One region of the Arthrobacter sp. KNU40 genome, then DNA from elsewhere that is predicted to be linked to it. Evidence: riboswitches for the same ligand, from Rfam matches in the RefSeq annotation. Region 1 holds a riboswitch; each other region holds the start of a gene.
What was found. Region 1 has a riboswitch for S-adenosylmethionine ahead of ACSKT0_RS16850 (aminotransferase class V-fold PLP-dependent enzyme). Riboswitches for the same ligand answer to the same signal wherever they lie in the genome.

Region 1 (3,268 bases):
GCGATCGTGGGCGAAAGCTCGGACAACGAACGCATTGTGATTGCCGCACGCGCCCGGGAACTGAGGCGCTCCCCCGTGGTTCCCGGAGACTTCGTGGCCCTCGTCGGCGATGTGTCCGGAGCCCCGGACACCCTCGCTCGCCTCGTGCGCGTCCAGGAGCGAAAGACCCTCCTGCGACGAAGCGCCGACGACACGGATCCGATCGAACGGGCCGTCGTCGCCAACGCCGATCAGCTCGTGGTGGTGGTTGCGGCCGCCAATCCGGAGCCGCGCACCGGATTCATCGACCGCGCCTTGGTGGCAGCGTACGACGCCGGAATCGAGCCGTTGCTGCTCGTCACCAAAGCGGACGTCAAGGATCCGACGGAATTGCTCGCCAACTATGTGAGCCTTGGTTTCCCCATCATCATCAGCCGCACGGCCGACGCCGGCGCCTCCGGCATCGATGCCCGTTCAGACGACGGCCTCTCCGCCCGCCTTGATGGCGACGCCGTCGGCCAATTGCGGGACTACCTCGACGGCAAGGTCACTGTGCTCCTGGGCCATTCCGGCGTCGGGAAGTCCACGATGGTGAATGCCCTCACCGGCGCCGAGCGCGCCACGGGCGGGGTCAACGCCGTGACGGGTCGGGGACGGCACACTTCGTCCTCTGCCCTCGCACTGAAGCTCAGCGATGCCCCCGGGGGCAGCTGGATCATCGATACGCCCGGCATCCGCTCCTTCGGCCTCGCCCACGTGAACCCGGACCGCATCCTGCATGCCTTCCCGGATCTGGAACCCGGAACGGAGATGTGCGAGCGAGGCTGCAAGCACGATGCCTCCGCGGTTCGATGCGGACTGGATTCCTGGGTCGCCGACGGCCACGCCGGCGAGGCAGGTCCGGCCCGCTTGGCGTCGTTGCGCCGGCTCCTCGGCGCGGACCCGCGCATGGAAGCCCAGGAGACCAAGGAATTGGGTACGGTCAACTAACTGCGCGCCTGCCGTCCTACCTCCCCGGCTCACCGGCGAACAGACGGTAGTTTGGAACCATGACCCAACCCGATTCGAGCTACAACGACGACCTGCGGCTGGCACACGTCCTGGCCGACTCCGTCGATTCCCTGACAATGGAGCGGTTCAAGGCACTGGACCTCCAGGTCGAGACCAAACCCGACCTGAGCCCCGTCACCGATGCCGACAAAGCAGCAGAGGAAGCAATCCGTGGGCAGCTCTCCCGTTCCCGCCCCCGCGACGCCGTCCTCGGGGAAGAATTCGGCAGCACGGGCCACGGCTCGAGGCGTTGGATCATCGACCCCATTGACGGGACCAAGAACTTCGTGCGTGGCGTACCCGTCTGGGCTACGCTGATCGCCCTCGTGGACGAGGGCGAGGTAGTAGTGGGGCTCGTGAGCGCTCCGGCGCTCGGCAAGCGTTGGTGGGCGGCCAAGGGCTCGGGCGCCTACATGGGCCGGTCGCTGGCCGCAGCCACCCGGTTGAAGGTTTCCAACGTGTCGCGGCTCGAAGACGCCTCGCTTTCCTACTCCGAGCTTTCCGAGTGGAAGCAGCACGATAAGCTGGACAACTTCCTGGGCCTCGAGAACGATGTCTGGCGCAGCCGTGCGTATGGCGATTTCTGGTCCTACTGCCTCGTGGCCGAGGGCGCCGTGGACATCGCTGCCGAGCCGGAACTCCAGGTCTACGACATGGCGGCTTTGGTGCCGATCGTGACGGAAGCCGGCGGGCGCTTCACGTCCCTGGACGGTGCGGATGGTCCCTTCGGCGGAAACGCCGTGGCCACTAACTCGATCCTGCACTCCGAGGTCCTCAAGAGGCTCAACCCCGAGCTCGACGACCTCCTCTAGTCCACTCTCTCCACTGAATAAACGACGGCGGACGCCCACTTTTGGGGGCGTCCGCCGCTTTTTCTTCGGCAGGAGGCACATTTTTCCGGCGGTGTAATAATCCGCTTAACAATCGCCGGTCACATTGGAATGAGCCTTGCCGGTGTCCTACGCTCTTTACAGGTCACGAGTGCCAGCGCGAAACCCCGGTTTGCTGGCCGGCAACCCTCCATCGCGGCGGGGTGCCCCGGGTGACGACCCGGCCGGTCCGGAACGGATGCGGCAAGCGCGGACCCCCTGCACGCAGGGGTCCCTCTTGAGTGAGGTCCCATGAGCACAGCCACATTTACTTCCCAGGCTCTTTCGCTGAACAACGAATCTGCACAGCACCGCGGTGAAACCCTCCCCCGGGCATCGCGCCCACTCGCTGCGGTCACCGGCGCGGAGTTGCAGGCACCCTTGATCCAGGGCGGCCACATCCGCTACGCCAATCTTGACTACGGCGCTTCCGCACCTGCCCTGACGGTGGTTTCCGCGTACCTCAACGAGATCCTGCCGTACTACGCGAGCGTCCACCGCGGCGCAGGCTATGCCTCCCAAATCAGCACCTCGGTCTATGAAAACGCCCGCAACATCGTCCGTGACTTCGTTGGCGGCCGGCCGGACGATTCGGTCATTTTCACGCGCAACACCACTGATTCCCTCAATCTACTGGCCGGCTGCCTGCCAGTTGAGGACGGTCGACACATTGGCGAAGTCCTTTACCTGGACATCGAGCACCACGCCAATCTCCTCCCGTGGCAAAGTGTCCCCCACCGCAGCATCGTTGCCGCGGGAACGTTGTCCGAGACCGTCGCCAACGTCCGCACAGCGCTCTCCCACGGCGGCGTCAGCCTCCTGGCTGTCACCGGCGCGTCAAACGTGACCGGCGAAATCCTGCCCATCAAGGAACTCGCTGCCTTGGCCCACGAATTCGGGGCGCGGATTGTGGTGGACGCGGCGCAACTCGCCCCGCACCGCAGAATCGACATCGCCGCCGCGGATGTCGACTACTTGGTTTTCTCGGGGCATAAGCTTTATGCGCCGTTCGGCGCAGGTGTCCTGGTGGGCCGTCCCGACTGGCTCGACGCCGGTACACCGCACCTGGCCGGAGGCGGCGCCGTCCGAGAAGCGCGCCTCGATTCCGTCAGCTGGGCCACAGGACCGGCCAGGCACGAAGGCGGCTCGCCGAACGTACTCGGCGCGGCCACACTCGCCCGGGCCACACAGGTCATCGCCAGCCTCGACCACGATGAATGGCACGCCCACGAGGCAGCCATCCGCTCGCATCTGGTCGAGGGCCTCAAGCAAATCGACGGCGTGACCGTGCACCAGATCTTCAGCGACACGGATCCCCAGGACACCATCGGCGTCGTGAACTTCTCGCTCCAGGGCTACGACGCCGGACT
Region 2 (3,268 bases), 2.4 Mb from region 1:
CATGCCCATTACGAGTGAAAGGTTGCTGACAAGGCCGTCGTTGGCGCCGAATACGGCCGCGCGGAACGTGCCGGACAACCTGTTGCGGCCGCGCGTCGCCAGGCCGCGGACTACTTCTTCGTGGATCTGTTCGTCGGCCGCCATGGCGCGGGTCGCTGCCGGATCCTTCGCGTAAGGCGAGCGGCCTTCAGCCCGTTGGGCGAGGGCCAGCACGAACACCGATCCGAAGTTCCGGGCCAGGAAGCCGAGCATTTGGCTTCGGACCGAGGCCGCCTTCGGCATACCGGCATGTTCGCCGAGGAGCTTGAGCCAGTGTGCCTCATGGCGGCCTTCAGCCTCTGCGAGGGCCAAAAGGATTTCGCGTTCCTCGCCGTCGCGGCGCTGCGCCAGTTGGCGGTAAACGGCGGCCTCGGCTCGCTCATCCGCCAAGTACTGCCGCCAGCGCTTGATGTCCGACGACGACGGGGGAGCCTTGGGGGCTGCTACGTCCTGCGATGGACTGCTTGAGTCCTGCGGATTATCTGGATGCGAGTTGTCTGGATGCGAGGGTTTTGTGTGCGGTTGCACCGGGACTCCTGGGTTGCTGGGGCGGGCTTCATCGCCTCATTGCGGCTCCACTCTATCGCCAATTTCCGCGGTTTTTCGGCCGGTAATCCTCACTGGAGAATTTAGGTCCCCCTCAAAAACGGGAGGCTCCCGGGAAGCCTTGACCACGGCAGGGGGCAGTGCTGGGATGGATGGACAGGGTCCACGAATTGGCGGGGTAGCGCTGGACGGCTGCCTCCTATGCCTGTGCGATGGGCTCAGCGGCACGTCGAACGGAGGTTGCACCATGGACAGCACCGAGACCCACGCCCGCCACCCCGACCGTCCCACGGTCGAGGCCGATCCCGCCTATGACTACAACGAGGACCTGGCGGTGGACGAGGACTGGGACGACCAATCCGAGGTTCTTGACGACGACGAGCGGCCGGTTGCCCTCGATGCCGACGAACACCGTGAGGCTGAAGAGATCGAGTAGCCCCGGGCTCCGCTGAACCCGAGGTGCTAAACCCGGGCGGCTAAAACGCGCTCAGGATGAAGTGCCTCTGCACGCCTGCCCGGTGCCCGGTTGCCGCCACCGTAAGGGTGAGTTTCCGTGTCGCCGGGAACCAGCGGGCGGGCTGGACCGCCTTTGAGAGCGCTTCGGTGATGAGCCGCGGCTCATGATGCCAATAGCGTTCCAAGTTCCCGTCCACCACGAACGTGATGGAGCCTTGGGACAGGTCGACGCCGGGAATCACCCGGACGAACTCGTCCACCCGCCGGGGGCGGGGCAACAACAGGGTGCCGGACTGGGTGGTGCGGTCGGCGGTGGCGCCGTTTTCGAAAGGCATGGCCTTCTCCTGTGGAGTTGCTCTTGCCCGTTCGGTTGTCTCTGGTCCGAGCCGGGCCGCTTCTTCATCCGAACCACCCGCGAACATGGGGTTGGCGTGTGGCAAGTCGGAGCTTGGCACCACATCTCTTGAAGCTCTTCCTACTGTACATGGAACGGTACAATCGCGGCCCGGTATTAAGGCTCGGTAGAAATGGTTCCAAAAGGCAGCGGCGCCGCACCCTCGAGGAGAAGGTGCGGCGCCGCCGTCGTACTTGATTCTGTGAAGCTTAGTGGCTGGCCACCGGGTGGGCTTCCAAGGGGAGCTCCTCCACGGCTGCTCCGGCAACGCGGCGGTCCCAAGCTTCGCGGACCGCGGGTTCGGTTGGCGGGGTCAGCAGGGAGACCACAACGTAGACCACGAGCGAGGCGCCGAGGCCCCAGTAGATGGGATCGTTGGCGTAGACGCCGTCTTCGCTGGGGATGATTCCCGTGGCGTAGGCGATCAGCAGGCCCAGCGTCAGTACGGACCCGACCGCCATGGACCAGGCCGCGGCAATACCGGTGCCGCGCTTCCAGACCAGCCCGCCCAGGATGGCAACCAGGAGTCCACCCACGAGGATGTCGTAGGCGATGGTCAGGGCTACCACGACGTCTTGCGCCGCCATCGAGATCAGCACGGCAACGATGCCCAGGCCAAGGACCCAGTACCGGTTGGCCTTGACGTCGTGCTCGGGGTTTTCGGTGTCGTCGGTGTTGATTGTCTTGCCGAACCAGCTGGCCACGAACGGGACTACGTCGGCGCGGGCAACGGTGGCTGCGGCGATGAGGGCCCCGGAAGCGGTGGACATCATGGCCGCGACTGCCGCGGCCATGACGAGGCCGCCGATGCCGATCGGCAGGATGTGGGTGGCTACCTCGGCGTAGACAACGTCTTTGCCGAGGGCCTTGACGTCGATATTGGGCAGGGCCACGCGGGCGGCAAGGCCGATCAAAGCTCCGGCGACGCCGTACAGGACGCAGTAGATGCCGGCAGTGGCGCCGCCCCAACGGGCCACCTTGGGGGTCTTGGCGGTGAAGACGCGCTGCCAGATGTCCTGGCCGATCAGGAGGCCCAGGGTGTAGACCACGAAGTACGTGATGATGGTCTGCGCTCCGATGCCGTCCAACTGGAAGAAGCTGGCGTCAACGCGGGCACGGATGCCGTCGAAGCCGCCGGCGGCGTTGAGGACGAACGGGAGCATGAGGAAGAAGATGCCTACCGTCTTGATGATGAACTGCACCTGGTCGGCGAGGGTGATGGACCACATGCCGCCGATGGTGGAGTAGACGAGGACGATTGCGCCGCCGACGGCGATGGCAAGCCAGCGCTCCCAGCCGAAGAGGACAACGAAGATGGTGGCGTAGGCACCAGTGGACGTGGCGCACAGCATGAGTGTGTAGGCCAGCATGACGATGCCGGAGGTCTGCGTGGCTCGCTGGCCGTAGCGCAGGCTCAGCATCTGGGAGACCGTGTAGATCTTCAGTCGCTGGATGGTGCCGGCGAAAAGCAGGCTCAGGAGGAGCACGCCCGAACCGATCGCGACCACCAGCCACATGCCGGAGACACCGAACTTGTAGCCGAGACCGACGCCGCCAACCGTCGATGCGCCGCCGAGGACGACGGCGGCCATGGTGCCGGTGTAGAGCATCGGACCGAGGCGGCGTCCTGCCACCAGGAAGTCGCTGTTGTTCTTGGTGCGCGACTTGCCCCACCAGCCGAAGGCCAGCATGGCAAGCAAATACACCACCACGATCGCAATATTGATGAACGAAGAGTCCACGGTTGGCTCCTGAAAGTGATGCGCAGAGCTCTGGGGGATTCCGACGCCGGTCCGCTGGGTTCGCGCGGGGTTGCGGAAGGTCTCTGCGCTG
Region 3 (3,268 bases), 1.1 Mb from region 1:
TGGGGTCATCGGGGTTCGCGACGAGGTCGATCTCATCGAAGAATTCCGAACCCTCAACGGCGGCGCGGAGATACCGCAATGCCGAAAAGTCCTCGATCGCGAAGCCCACAGAATCGAAAATCGTGATCTGGTCCGTGGCGGTGCGGCCCGGCGCGTTCCCGCACAGGACCTGCCAGAATTCCGTGACGGGAAATTCGGCGGACATTTGTTGGATCTCGCCTTCAATCCGCGTCTGGGGATCGTATTCCACAAAAACGTCGCCGAGGCCCAGGATGGCGGCGTCGAGCTCGGTCTTCCCTGGGCAATCGCCTCCGATCGCGTTGATGTGAACGCCGGGCGAGACCTGGGCAGCCGTCAGGATGGTGGCATTCGCCTTGTCCGCCGTGCAGGTGGTGATGACATCGGCACCCTCCACTGCTTGGGCTGCCGAGTCTGCGATGGTGATGTCGAGGCCGAGGGGAGCCATGTTCCGGACGAATTTCTCCATCGCAGCCGGATCCGTGTCCCAGATCCTGACACTGTTAATACCCAGGGCCGCCCGGAAGGCAAGGGCCTGAAACTCCGATTGGGTTCCGGTCCCGATCATCGCCATGATCCGGGCATCCGGGCGCGCGAGCTTCTTCGCGACCATCCCGGACGTGGCCGCCGTCCGAAGCGCCGTCAGCACTGTCATCTCTGCAAGGAACGTCGGGTAGCCGTTATGGACGTCGGACAGGACACCGAAAGCCGTCACGGTCTGGAAGCCGCGCGCGGGATTCGAAGGGTGTCCATTTACATACTTGAAGCCGTATGTTTCCTGGTCGCTGGTGGGCATCAGTTCGATGACCCCAAATGGCGTGTGACTTGCCACCCGCGGAGTCTTGTCGAAAGATTCCCACCTCCGAAAGTCGTCCTCCAGGTACTGAATCATCTCCGAGATGATGGTTTCCGGGCCCCGCCCGGCCGTCCAACGAACCATATTGCGGACATCGACAAAGCGCGTCATGTGCGCTCCTTTCCCTCATAAACATTGTTGCTACGAGGCTACGGAGCGGCGATATGCATCCACAATTGCCAAAGTACGTACTTTTCATTGAAAAAATGTACAAAATGGCGATTGATCCTTTGCAAAATGCTTAGACGAGTCGTCGTCTCGCTGACGACTACCGGAGGACGGAACTGAGCAACAGGCTCGTCTCGCTATTGACGATCCCCTCGATGCCGCGGATCCTGCCCAACACCTGGTCAAAGTCGCTGAGGCTTTCCGTGCGCAGCTCGGCCACGAGATCCCAACCGCCATTTGTGGTGTGCAGTGCCCAAATCTCCGGCAGTCCCCTGAGTTGGCGAATGACTTTGTCAGCCGATCTTCCTTCCACGGCAATGAGCGCAATGGCGCGAATGGCAAGTGGATCGACCTCGTCGCGCACCCTCGCAGTGAAACCGACGATGGTTCCCGAGGAGACAAGACGCTCGAGCCTGCTATTCACAGTGGCCCTGGCCACGCCCAGCTTACGCGCGAGGCTCGCCACGGACGCCCTGCCGTCCTCCCGGAGGGCGGAGAGGAGCTGACGGTCAAGGTCGGTGAGTGCTGCCATAAAGATAAACGTATCGCCCATTCCCCAAGCGGGCCTGAGTCCGTAGGGTATCGACATGAGCATCTACATCAGCCCCGACTCTGCTGCATGGTCGCTGACGGCCATGGCGACTGGTGCGTCAGCGGGATCAATCGATGATGCAAACGGCATGTCCAACTTGGTGAAGGAAATCTACGAGACAGAAGGTTTCGAAGCCCTGTCGGGTGTGGTTTTTGCCTTGGCTCATCACAACAGCCTCTCGCTGCACGCGCTCGCCACGGCCACCGGGATATCCGTGCACGAGTTGCTGGAAATCCGGAAGCACCAAGGTTCCACTTTCCATCACTCCCCTACGGGAGTAGCGTCGCGGTTTGACGCCATTCCACCCCGGATCCAGGCAAGCCTTGAACCGCTGCCGAATGAAACCGACGCCTAAGACCCCCGGTTACGGAACATGACGACGGCCAGTGATGCAGGCCGCCGTCGTGGATGTTATTTTCTTCTTGAGTAATGAGCACCAGCGCGAAGCCCTGACTTGCTGGTCGGCAACCCTCTCTCCGGCGGGGTGCCTCAGGTGACTACTCGGCGTATCGACACTTTCGAACTGCAAGCGTGACTGAGGAGCACCAATGCCTGAACCCACCGAAGAAAAACTCTCGTACCGTCTCATCACGGGCCCTGACACGAAGGATTTCTGCGAGCGGATCTCCACCGCCCTCGCGGAGGGATACGTGTTGCACGGCAGCCCGGCCGCGACCTTCAATGGCACGGACGTGATTGTGGCCCAGGCCATCGTCCTACCCGCCGCGATCGCGAGCGCAGATGCAGCAGTTGCCAACGCGGTAGACCAGCTTGATGAAGAGTTCGACGGCGAGGGCCACGCATGAGCTACGCAGGCGACCTCAGCCCGCACGATGCCTGGGCCAAGCTGGAACAAGGCGCCATCCTGGTGGACGTCCGCACCGAAGGCGAGTGGGCACACATCGGGATCCCTGACACAAAGGCCACGGAAAACGATCCCTTGTTCATCCAGTGGAACCTGGCCGGCGGCATCCCCAACACCCGTTTCATCGAAGAGCTGACGCAGCAGGCTCCGGAAGCGGATGGCACCGAACTGGTCTTCCTTTGCCGCTCCGGACAGCGCTCCATCGCCGCCGCGATCGCCGCAACACAGGCCGGCTACACCGCCTACAACGTCCTGGAGGGTTTCGAGGGCGAACCGGACCGCTACGGCGAGCGAACCGTGAACGGCTGGAAAAACCGTGGACTTCCGACGAACCTGGGGAACATCTAAGTGACTTTCAATCCTGACGCCGCCGGCTGGAGCCCTGATACCCAGGCCGTCCGCGGCGGTCTTGACCGCACCAACTTCCAAGAAACGTCCGAGGCCGTCTTCCTGAACTCCGGCTTCGTCTACGAGTCCGCCGCAGCCGCAGAGCGCGCATTCACCGGTGAGGACGAGCGCTTCGTCTACTCCCGTTACGGCAACCCCTCCGTGGCCACTTTCCAGGAGCGACTCCGCCTTCTCGAAGGCACCGAAGCGTGCTTCGCGACGGCGTCGGGCATGTCCGCTGTCTTCACCGCCCTCGGTGCGTTGCTGGCTGCGGGCGACCGCGTGGTTGCCGCCCGCTCGCTCTTCGGTTCCTGCTTCGTGATCCTCAACGAGATCCTGCCCCGCTGGGGCGTCGAGACCGTCTTCGTGGACGGCCCGGACC

Region 2: linked by a shared signal. The riboswitch ahead of ACSKT0_RS04345 (hypothetical protein) and the one ahead of ACSKT0_RS16850 (aminotransferase class V-fold PLP-dependent enzyme) in region 1 are both predicted to bind S-adenosylmethionine.
Region 3: linked by a shared signal. The riboswitch ahead of ACSKT0_RS22120 (DUF1737 domain-containing protein) and the one ahead of ACSKT0_RS16850 (aminotransferase class V-fold PLP-dependent enzyme) in region 1 are both predicted to bind S-adenosylmethionine.

What each region holds. Positions count from the first base shown of each region.
Region 1 covers NZ_CP195850.1:3,621,736-3,625,003, forward strand. Annotated here, with positions in the region: gene rsgA (ribosome small subunit-dependent GTPase A) at 1-969, shown strand, start outside; gene hisN (histidinol-phosphatase) at 1,029-1,841, shown strand; SAM riboswitch class IV at 2,003-2,115, shown strand; gene ACSKT0_RS16850 (aminotransferase class V-fold PLP-dependent enzyme) at 2,151-3,268, shown strand, end outside.
Region 2 covers NZ_CP195850.1:909,565-912,832, forward strand. Annotated here, with positions in the region: gene ACSKT0_RS04335 (VIT1/CCC1 transporter family protein) at 1-567, opposite strand, end outside; gene ACSKT0_RS04340 (hypothetical protein) at 833-1,021, shown strand; gene ACSKT0_RS04345 (hypothetical protein) at 1,062-1,376, opposite strand; SAM riboswitch class IV at 1,391-1,510, opposite strand; gene ACSKT0_RS04350 (sodium:solute symporter) at 1,645-3,177, opposite strand.
Region 3 covers NZ_CP195850.1:4,751,141-4,754,408, forward strand. Annotated here, with positions in the region: gene ACSKT0_RS22105 (ornithine cyclodeaminase) at 1-985, opposite strand, end outside; gene ACSKT0_RS22110 (Lrp/AsnC family transcriptional regulator) at 1,143-1,574, opposite strand; gene ACSKT0_RS22115 (hypothetical protein) at 1,630-1,989, shown strand; SAM riboswitch class IV at 2,060-2,172, shown strand; gene ACSKT0_RS22120 (DUF1737 domain-containing protein) at 2,183-2,440, shown strand; gene ACSKT0_RS22125 (rhodanese-like domain-containing protein) at 2,437-2,847, shown strand; gene ACSKT0_RS22130 (O-succinylhomoserine sulfhydrylase) at 2,848-3,268, shown strand, end outside.